2 regions of the Sporosarcina sp. P29 genome follow, and region 1 is predicted to be linked to the other one. Evidence: predicted binding sites of a transcription regulator. Region 1 holds the regulator's gene; the other holds the start of a gene.
What was found. The regulator CtsR, encoded in region 1, represses protease genes until heat stress. The targets are predictions, from matches to a motif close to ATGGTCAATAAAGGTCAAACA.
Positions count from the first base shown of each region.

Region 2: the regulator CtsR is predicted to act here: its motif matches at 2,067-2,087, upstream of clpP (ATP-dependent Clp endopeptidase proteolytic subunit ClpP).

Region 1 covers NZ_PDYX01000005.1:152,199-156,704, forward strand. Annotated here, with positions in the region: gene CSV68_RS06795 (ATP-dependent Clp protease ATP-binding subunit) at 1-211, opposite strand, end outside; gene mcsB (protein-arginine kinase McsB) at 414-1,484, opposite strand; gene CSV68_RS06805 (UvrB/UvrC motif-containing protein) at 1,474-2,025, opposite strand; gene CSV68_RS06810 (CtsR family transcriptional regulator) at 2,037-2,507, opposite strand; gene bioB (biotin synthase BioB) at 2,870-3,871, opposite strand; gene CSV68_RS06820 (biotin transporter BioY) at 3,871-4,473, opposite strand.
Region 2 covers NZ_PDYX01000021.1:18,449-22,954, forward strand. Annotated here, with positions in the region: gene CSV68_RS14000 (ArsR/SmtB family transcription factor) at 1-283, shown strand, start outside; gene CSV68_RS14005 (arsenic transporter) at 274-1,566, shown strand; tRNA gene CSV68_RS14015 (tRNA-Arg) at 1,869-1,940, opposite strand; gene clpP (ATP-dependent Clp endopeptidase proteolytic subunit ClpP) at 2,172-2,768, shown strand; gene CSV68_RS14025 (HPr family phosphocarrier protein) at 3,183-3,440, opposite strand; gene whiA (DNA-binding protein WhiA) at 3,489-4,415, opposite strand; gene CSV68_RS14035 (gluconeogenesis factor YvcK family protein) at 4,457-4,506, opposite strand, start outside.

The DNA of each region.
Region 1 (4,506 bases):
CTACACCTACTAGAATTTCTACTTCTCGTTCAATAGTATCTGCATTCACGCTAATCGCTTCAAGAGCTTTTGCCGCGATGCCGCCACCTTCACGAATCAACCCAAGTAAAATATGCTCAGTACCAATAGATTCATGTTTTAAACGAATAGCCTCTTCTTGAGCCAGTTGTAAAACTTTTTGTGCGCGTTGTGTAAATCGATTAAACATCATATTCATTCCCCTCTTCCTTCATCAGTGGACTATATTCTATGTTATGCAAAATAACGCATCAATGCTTTGTTTCCTATAACTATATATATTCATGTCAGTTCGCGATACAACCTAATTCGCATATTGACTTTGACTATCTTTGATTAATTATAAGTGCTATGAGGCTTTCTTGCAAAAACTTTGCTCATAACTGATCACTGTCCTATTCTTGTGCAGCAGATCTCTCTATACCTAGCCGATCCCGGAATAATTGTGCACGAAGTATATCTCGTTCATCAGATGTTAATTCCGCTTCCGCATATTGTTGGAGAAATCCTGGTTGCATGAAAATCATCAATTCATTCAAGACGGTCATATCAATATTTTCAATGATACCTAAATCAATACCCAAACGGACATCAGACAAACATTTTGCCGCTTCTGCTGACGGCAAGATCCGCGAATGAGTCAATGTACCAAGTGCCCTAAATAATCTATTCTCCAAGTGAACTTCCGACTTAGCCAATAATAATTCACGAGATTTCTTTTCATGCGCAATCAGGCGCTTAGAGATACTTTCCAGATCTTTCAAGATTTCCTCTTCTGATTTGCCAAGTGTGATTTGATTGGAAACTTGATAAATATTACCGAGTGCTTCACTGCCCTCTCCATAACTTCCACGTACAACCATCCCAAGCCTGGATATCGCAGGAATAATTCGCTCGATTTGCTTAGTGATGGTTAATGCAGGTAAATGCATCATGACAGACGCGCGCATTCCCGTACCTGTGTTGGATGGACAACTTGTTAAATAGCCGAATGTTTCATCGAAAGCATAGTTCAAATTCACTTCCAGCTCGCTATCTACTCGATCAGCATGTTCGTACGCCTGATCTATTTGAAAGCCTGGATAAATACATTGAATGCGAATATGATCTTCTTCATTCACCATAATACTAATTTTTTCGTCTTCCGACAGCAAAACCGATCCATGTTTTTCAGGATTGATCAACTGCGGACTGACTAAATGTTTCTCAACTAAAATTTGTCTTTCCAGTGGTGATAAATCTTCCATTGTCGTGCCTGTAAAGTGGTGATCTTGCATCGTCTCGACCGCTTGATTCAACGCTTCGCTTACGCGGTTTGCATCTTCCTGCGAAGCACTTATTGGAAATAGATGATCACGCAAATTACGAGCCAGCCTGATCCTTGTGGATAAGACGATATCAGCATGCTCACCTTCCGCTACCATCCAGCCTGTGAGTTCCTGTTTGATGAATTTTTCAAATGACATGTTGATCATCACCCCCATCGGACAGTTGCTCTTTCACTTGGTTCGCCTCATCACGTAAAGTGGCCGCTTCTTCAAAACGTTCATTTTCTACGGCTTCCCGCATTTTTGTACGGATATCTTCAAGCTTTTTCTTTAAAGCAAATCGTTCATTAAGTGAAACAGGGATTTTTCCACGGTGCTGAGTATGTCCATTATGCAATTTCGCAAACACTCGTGGTAGCTGCCCCCTAAATGTTTCGTAACATTCTGCACAGCCAAACTTTCCGATATCAAGGAAACGATGGAAGGTCAAATCGCAATTCGGACATTTTGGACCATCCGGCAATCTCTCATCGGCTTTTTGTTCTGAAAATAATTCTGATCCGCCCAACCAGTGTGCTAGAAATTGTTGAATGGATAACGGCTCCTGATCCGGACTAAAAGAAAATGTTTGTGAGTAAAACGCACATTTATCACATAAATGACGCTCTGTTACACCATTAGATGTTTCTTGTTTAAACACTACAGTAGCTGGTCGTTCCTTACAGTTTTCACAAAGCATGGAGATTCACCTCATTCTATCTCTTCATAAATTAATGTAACTAACATAGCGCGAAGAATACGCGAACGTAATGCATCCCGCTCAGGTAACATATAACGCAAAGTAGCACGGCCCACTGCGGCAAGCATCAGCTTAGCCTCACGTTCTGTAATGACTTCTTCTTCAATTAAACGGATAATGACATCTTCCGCCATTGTAGAGGATGCTTCACTTTCTAAAATCCCCAACGCTTGTTCAAGTAAGTCCTTTCGGGAGTTCGTACGCACCCTGTAAATCCGTATGTAGCCTCCGCCCCCCCGCTTAGACTCTACGGCGTAGCCTCTTTCGACGGTAAACCGGGTTTTGATCACGTAGTTGATCTGTGATGGTACGCATTGGAATTTCTCAGCAATCTCGTTTCTTTTGATTTCAATAGAAGCACTATCTTCCTCTTCTATAATCGACTTCAAATATCCTTCTATAATGTCAGAAATATTACGCATCTCGTCACCTCGTTTCGCTCGTTCATCTAGTTGACTTTGACTATCTTTGACTTGATTGTATCGCAGAAATTAGGCGGGATGCAATTCATTTGTTTATATGTATACCTTATTACGTTGAAAGGAAACCTGTTGCTAGGTTGTCACATTAGGCTATTGATTATTCAATGAATCACCTGACAAAAAAACTAGGTGAGTTGGTAAGTGCCGTTGATCGATGCTCTAGATGGATACTTTCCACTTACGATTACCTACTATACTCTTCTTACATAGAATACTGTCTGCATAATAAAAGACCGAAGAACAAATCCTTCTAGCGGATTGTCTTCAGTCATAGTGTATACAAACTCTTTCTTCTTTTCTCTTTATATAGTGATAGGTTCTTTGCGCAACGGTTCGAGGTCGACTTCGAAGCCCATATCTTCAAGCATTTTTTGATCTTGATCATTTTCTTGACCAGCTGTTGTGAGATAATCGCCGACGAAGATAGAGTTTGCGGCGTAGAGGCCTAGTGGTTGAAGACTTCTAAGATTAACTTCACGTCCACCGGAGATGCGGATTTCTTTGCTAGGGTTGATATAGCGGAATAGACACAGGACTTTCAAACAGTAGCGTGGGTCCAGTTCTGATGTTCCTTCTAACGGTGTTCCATCCACCGCGTGCAGGAAGTTTACAGGTATGGAATCTGCGTCCAATTCGCGTAAGCTACGCGCCATAGAGATGATGTCTTGCTTTGTTTCACGCATGCCGACAATGACGCCTGAACATGGAGATATGCCTGCTTCTTTAGCCAATCCTACAGTGTTAACACGATCATCGTATGTATGCGATGTCGTTATACTTTCGTGATGCTCTGCGGATGTGTTTAAGTTGTGGTTGTAGCGATCTACTCCCGCCTCTTTCAAACGAGTTGCTTGTCCAGGTTTCAAAATACCTAAGCAAGCACATACCGTCATTCCTTTGTGTTTTTCTTTAATCTGTTTAACAGAGTCAATAACTATGTCCAGTTCACTTTCACGCGGTCCCCGTCCGCTCGCTACGATGCAATAGGTACCAGCTTTATTAGCAGCAGCACGTTCTGCACCTTCTAGTATTTCTTCCGATTTCATCATCGCATACTTTTCGACAGGCGCTTTTGAAATGATGGATTGTGCGCAATAACCACAGTTCTCCGGACATAATCCTGATTTCGTATTGATAATCATATTCAACTTTACTTTATTTCCGAAGTAATGCGATCGAATCGAGTATGTTGCGTGCAATAGTAATAGTAAATCCTCGTCTGGGCTATTCAATATTGCGAGTGCTTCCTCGTCAGTTACTTCATGCCCTTCCAGCACTTGAGTAGCTAGTTTTTGGTAATTCATTATAGTGTACGCCTCACTTTCAAGTGTTTTGACATTCTAAACGCGAATATGCCTGACAGTACAGCTAGAATTAGATCTTTTGGCAGCGGAGGCATCATCCATAACCATGCAATTTTGTAGGTAAACACGTCGGGTGCAGCAGCCCACATCTTGTACGCAACATACATCCAGCTCGTACCTAGTATGTAGTTGATTGCCGTAGCAACTAGTGCCGCGGTTATAAAAGCAGGCAGAGTCTTATTTCGCTCGACAATTTTTCCAGCTACATAAGCGATTAAAATAAAGGTGAGAATAAAGCCAAACGTCGGACTTAAGATTTGACCGAAACCGCCTGAAAATTTAGCGAAGACGGGTGCACCTGCTAGTCCTATTAACATATAGACCGTCATAGACAACGCACCTAGACGGCTACCAAGTAATAGTCCTGATAAGATCGCGAAAAACGTTTGCAATGTAATGGGTACCCCACCAACTACTAAAAATGGCACGAAGGATGTAATATTTGCTCCAATCATCATTAATGATGCAAACATCCCGCTGTATACAATAGTTAATGCACTGAACCTACTTACCGGTCGTCTCTCTGTCGCTATTGCCACCATGTCACCTCTTTTTATATTAGTTACCATAAAAAT
Region 2 (4,506 bases), on a different contig from region 1:
AACGATTGGTGATCAATCCCGATTGCAATTATTGAAGGCATTGGAGCAAAAGCCTTTATGCATTTGTGATTTGAATACTTTACTAGACGTATCACAACCTGCAATTAGCCAGCATATGCACAGACTAAAGAGTGATGAAATTGTGCTGAATGAACGACGTGGACGTTGGGTGTTTTGGTCATTAAATGATTCCCATCCCCACTACTTGTTACTACAAGAATTATTGAAGTTATTACCGGTTCCTACTATTACATGTAGTCAGGAGGAGAATCGATGCAAATAATACTAGCTGCTACTATATTTCTACTCACGTTGGTCCTGGTTATTTGGCAACCGCGTAACCTATCCATCGGCTGGTCCGCTATCGCTGGTGCGGTTCTCGCCTTACTTTTTGGTGTCGTCAGCTTTACTGATGTCATCGATGTAACGTCTATCGTATGGAATGCTACATTAACGTTTGTTGCACTGATCATCATTTCCTTAATCCTCGATGAAATCGGATTTTTCGAATGGTCTGCATTACATATGGCGCGTTTTGCCAAAGGAAGCGGCGTGCGGATGTTTTTACTAGTCATCCTGCTTGGTGCCGGTGTATCGGCTTTATTCGCAAATGATGGAGCCGCATTAATACTCACGCCCATAGTTCTCGCGATGGTGCGTGCGCTTAATTTCAAAGAGAAAATGATCTTACCCTTCGTCATGGCGTCGGGATTCATTGCGGACACTACTTCCCTGCCATTTGTCGTCAGCAATCTCGTGAATATCGTCTCTGCTGACTTCTTCGGCATCGGCTTCGCTGAATACGCGAGCCGTATGATCATTCCGAATTTCTTCAGTCTTGGCGCAAGTATTGTCGTGTTGTATTTGTACTTCCGCAAATCGATACCGAAACGTTTTGATGAGAAATTGCTACGTACACCTGCCAGTGCGATACGTGATGATAAACTATTCCGTATTTCCTGGATAGTACTCGGCGTATTATTGTTCGGCTACTTCATTAGCGAATCACTAGGTTTACCGGTCTCCTTCATCGCAGGTTCCATTGCGATCATATTCTTGCTGATCGCAAGGACAAGCGAAGCGGTGCAGACTAAAACGGTAATCAAAGGCGCACCCTGGGCTATTGTGTTCTTTTCTATCGGGATGTACGTAGTTGTCTATGGATTGCGCAATGCAGGATTGACGTCTGTACTGACAGGTTTGATCGAGTGGACATCGAGCCATGGCTTGTATGCTGCAACGATTAGCATGGGGTTCATTGCAGCGATCCTATCGTCGATTATGAATAATATGCCGACTGTCATGATCGACGCGCTCGCAATCCAAGATGCCGCGGTTCCGCCTGATGTGCGAGAAGCGCTAATCTATGCGAACGTCATCGGCTCAGATCTAGGACCGAAGATGACACCCATCGGCTCACTAGCGACGTTGCTTTGGTTACATGTGCTATCGTTAAAAGGCGTGCGTATTTCATGGGGCTATTATTTCAAGGTAGGTATCGTATTGACTGTGCCTACGCTTCTAATTACGTTGACGGGGTTATGGTGGTGGCTTTCGGTTTCTTGAAAGTAAGGAAGGCCAAGGATTGGCACTTCCCCTATTTAGATACTAGCGAACTCTCACAAACGTTTATGCTGATCTCCGGAGCATTACTTTGGTTCTCAATTTCTATCGATGATTTATCCATAGGAAAAAGTAAACAAAATGAATATAACGAATTAAAAAAGAACACACTCAATGAGATTACTTACATGTTCTCTCATTAAGTGTGTTCTATTTAAATGTTTCCAACAGCATAAAAAAACAACGATTGTCTGCACGATCCAATTGGACCATGGCAAACAACCGTTGTTTAGATAGAACCTTGATGCCCTCGGCGGGAGTCGAACCCACATTTTGAGCTTCGGAGGCTCACGTGCTATCCATTGCACCACGAGGACTAAACGTGTAGTATCAAACTTTAACTATAATTACTCCACTACAGAAAAAAGCTTTTCTTCTGTAAGAGACATCTTCCATTATATCGTAGAATATAATGAAAAGCAATGTGTATTTTTAAGGCAAATGATTTGACCTTTGTTGACCTTAATAGGTAAAATACAGTTATAGTTGAAATACGAAATGATTTCAACCGAACGAATATTATGAAGTAATTAAAGGAGGAAGTCTAATTGAATCTAATTCCTACAGTTATTGAACAAACAAACCGTGGTGAGCGAGCGTACGATATCTACTCTCGTCTATTGAAAGACCGTATTATCATGTTGGGGAGCGGTATTGACGACAACGTAGCAAACTCCATCGTGGCACAACTGCTATTCTTGGAAGCTGAAGATCCAGAGAAAGATATCTCCATTTATATCAACAGCCCAGGTGGAAGCATCACAGCAGGTATGGCAATCTATGATACAATGCAATACATCAAACCAGACATCCGCACAATCTGTGTAGGAATGGCAGCATCTATGGGTGCATTCTTGCTAACAGCTGGTACAGAAGGTAAACGTTACGCTCTGCCAAACGCAGAAGTAATGATTCACCAACCACTAGGTGGCGCACAAGGTCAGGCAACTGAAATCGAAATCGCTGCAAAACGCATCTTGCACCTACGTGAAAAACTAAACCAAATCCTATCCGATCGCACGGGTCAGCCAATCGACGTCATCGCAAAAGACACAGACCGCGATAACTTCATGACTGCCGAACGCGCTAAAGAATACGGTCTAATCGACCACGTTCTAGAACGCAGCGACATCGAAAAGAAATAAATACCACAGGTTGTCGCAGAAAGCCAAAAGGCCTTCCGCGACAACCTTTTTATTTTGTATTTTTATTTAGGTTTTGGTTTTGGTTTTATCTTTACCAATCAAATGGACTAGCTCTCTAACTCCAGAAAGAGACACTTTTTGGTCGGAGTGAGAGCCGTGGCGAAGTACGGCTTTTGCGAGTAAAAGCGAAGCGTTAGAAGCACATCTTTGCACTTAAGGCGGCGACTCCGGGAGGATCAGCGTGAGTTCGAGACCCTGGACTGAACGAAGTGAAGGAAGCGGCTCGGGCCACGCCCTCCGGAAAGCGTCCGCCTGGAACGCAGACCAACAACTTCTCCACGTCTCCCCTCCCTTATACCAAAAAACAAAAAAAGATGACGAAACCTCAAAAGGTCATCGCCACCCATATCCAACTCATTGCTCATCTTCCACTAAATCAGCCAAATTCTGAAGAGCTAACTCCTCATCGATCCCGTCCGTAATCAACGTGATCTCCGTACCCTTCGCAATCGCCAAACTCATAATCCCCATGATGCTCTTCGCATTCACCTGACGACTATCCTTCTTCAAATAAATATCAGCCGAATACTTATTGGCCTCCTGTACAAATAACGCTGCCTGCCTCGCTTGTAAACCGGGTTTAATCCCTACTGTAATTGTTTTTTCTACCATATTGTGTGCTCCTTTTCTTCCTCTTCTCATGAAGGATCTACTAGTAATTTAACGTAATCGATCTGCGATTTCTTCAATCTTACGCAAACGATGATTGACACCTGATTTACTGACCGGTGCACCCGTCACCAGCTCGCCTAACTCCTTTAGCGTCACATCTTGGTGCGTGACACGTAATTGAGCAATCTCTTGCAGACGTTCTGGTAATTGATCTAAACCAATCGTGCGTTCAATCAACTTAATATTTTCAACTTGTCTTTGTGCTGCACCGATCGTCTTATTCAGATTGGCCGTTTCACAATTGACTAGCCGATTTACACTGTTGCGCATATCACGCATGATCCGCACATCCTCAAATTTCATAAGAGATACATGCGCACCAATGATGCCAAGAAAATCGGATATTTTTTCTGCTTCTTTAAGATACGCAATAAATCCTTTTTTCCGTTCAATTGATTTCGCGTTCAAATGGAAATGGTTCATCAACTCAACAAGTGATTGACTATGTTCTTGATAGCTCGAGAAGACTTCCAAATGATAAGAAGACGTCTCCGGATTATTCACGGAACCTCCTGCCAGGAAAGCTCCCCGTAAGTATGCGCGTGCACAGCAATCTTTTTCAATTAACTGTGGATCGATCGTATTGATCATTTGGAAATCATGCGTCATGATCGATAATTCTTCCAATAAGTGCTTAGCCCCATCACGGATTCGGCAAATATAGACATTATTTTTCTTTAAGCGCATTTTTTTTCGTACAAGCAATTCCACTTTATATGGATACAACGCCTTCATGTTCGAATACAGACGACGCGCAATAGATGCATTTTCTGTTTGAACGTCAAGACTTAGTTGTTTATTAGAAAAAGACATGACACCATTCATACGGATGAATGCCGCAATTTCTGATTTCGTACAGCAGTCATCCGCCTCAATCTGCGTCAATTCTTTTTTCGTTTTGGATGCAAAAGACATGATATTCCCCCTCTTCGGCGATCTTCATATCTATCCGCCTTCTACGTTCTCTCTATATAACGCATCAACATATCTGATACTTCCATCGTTT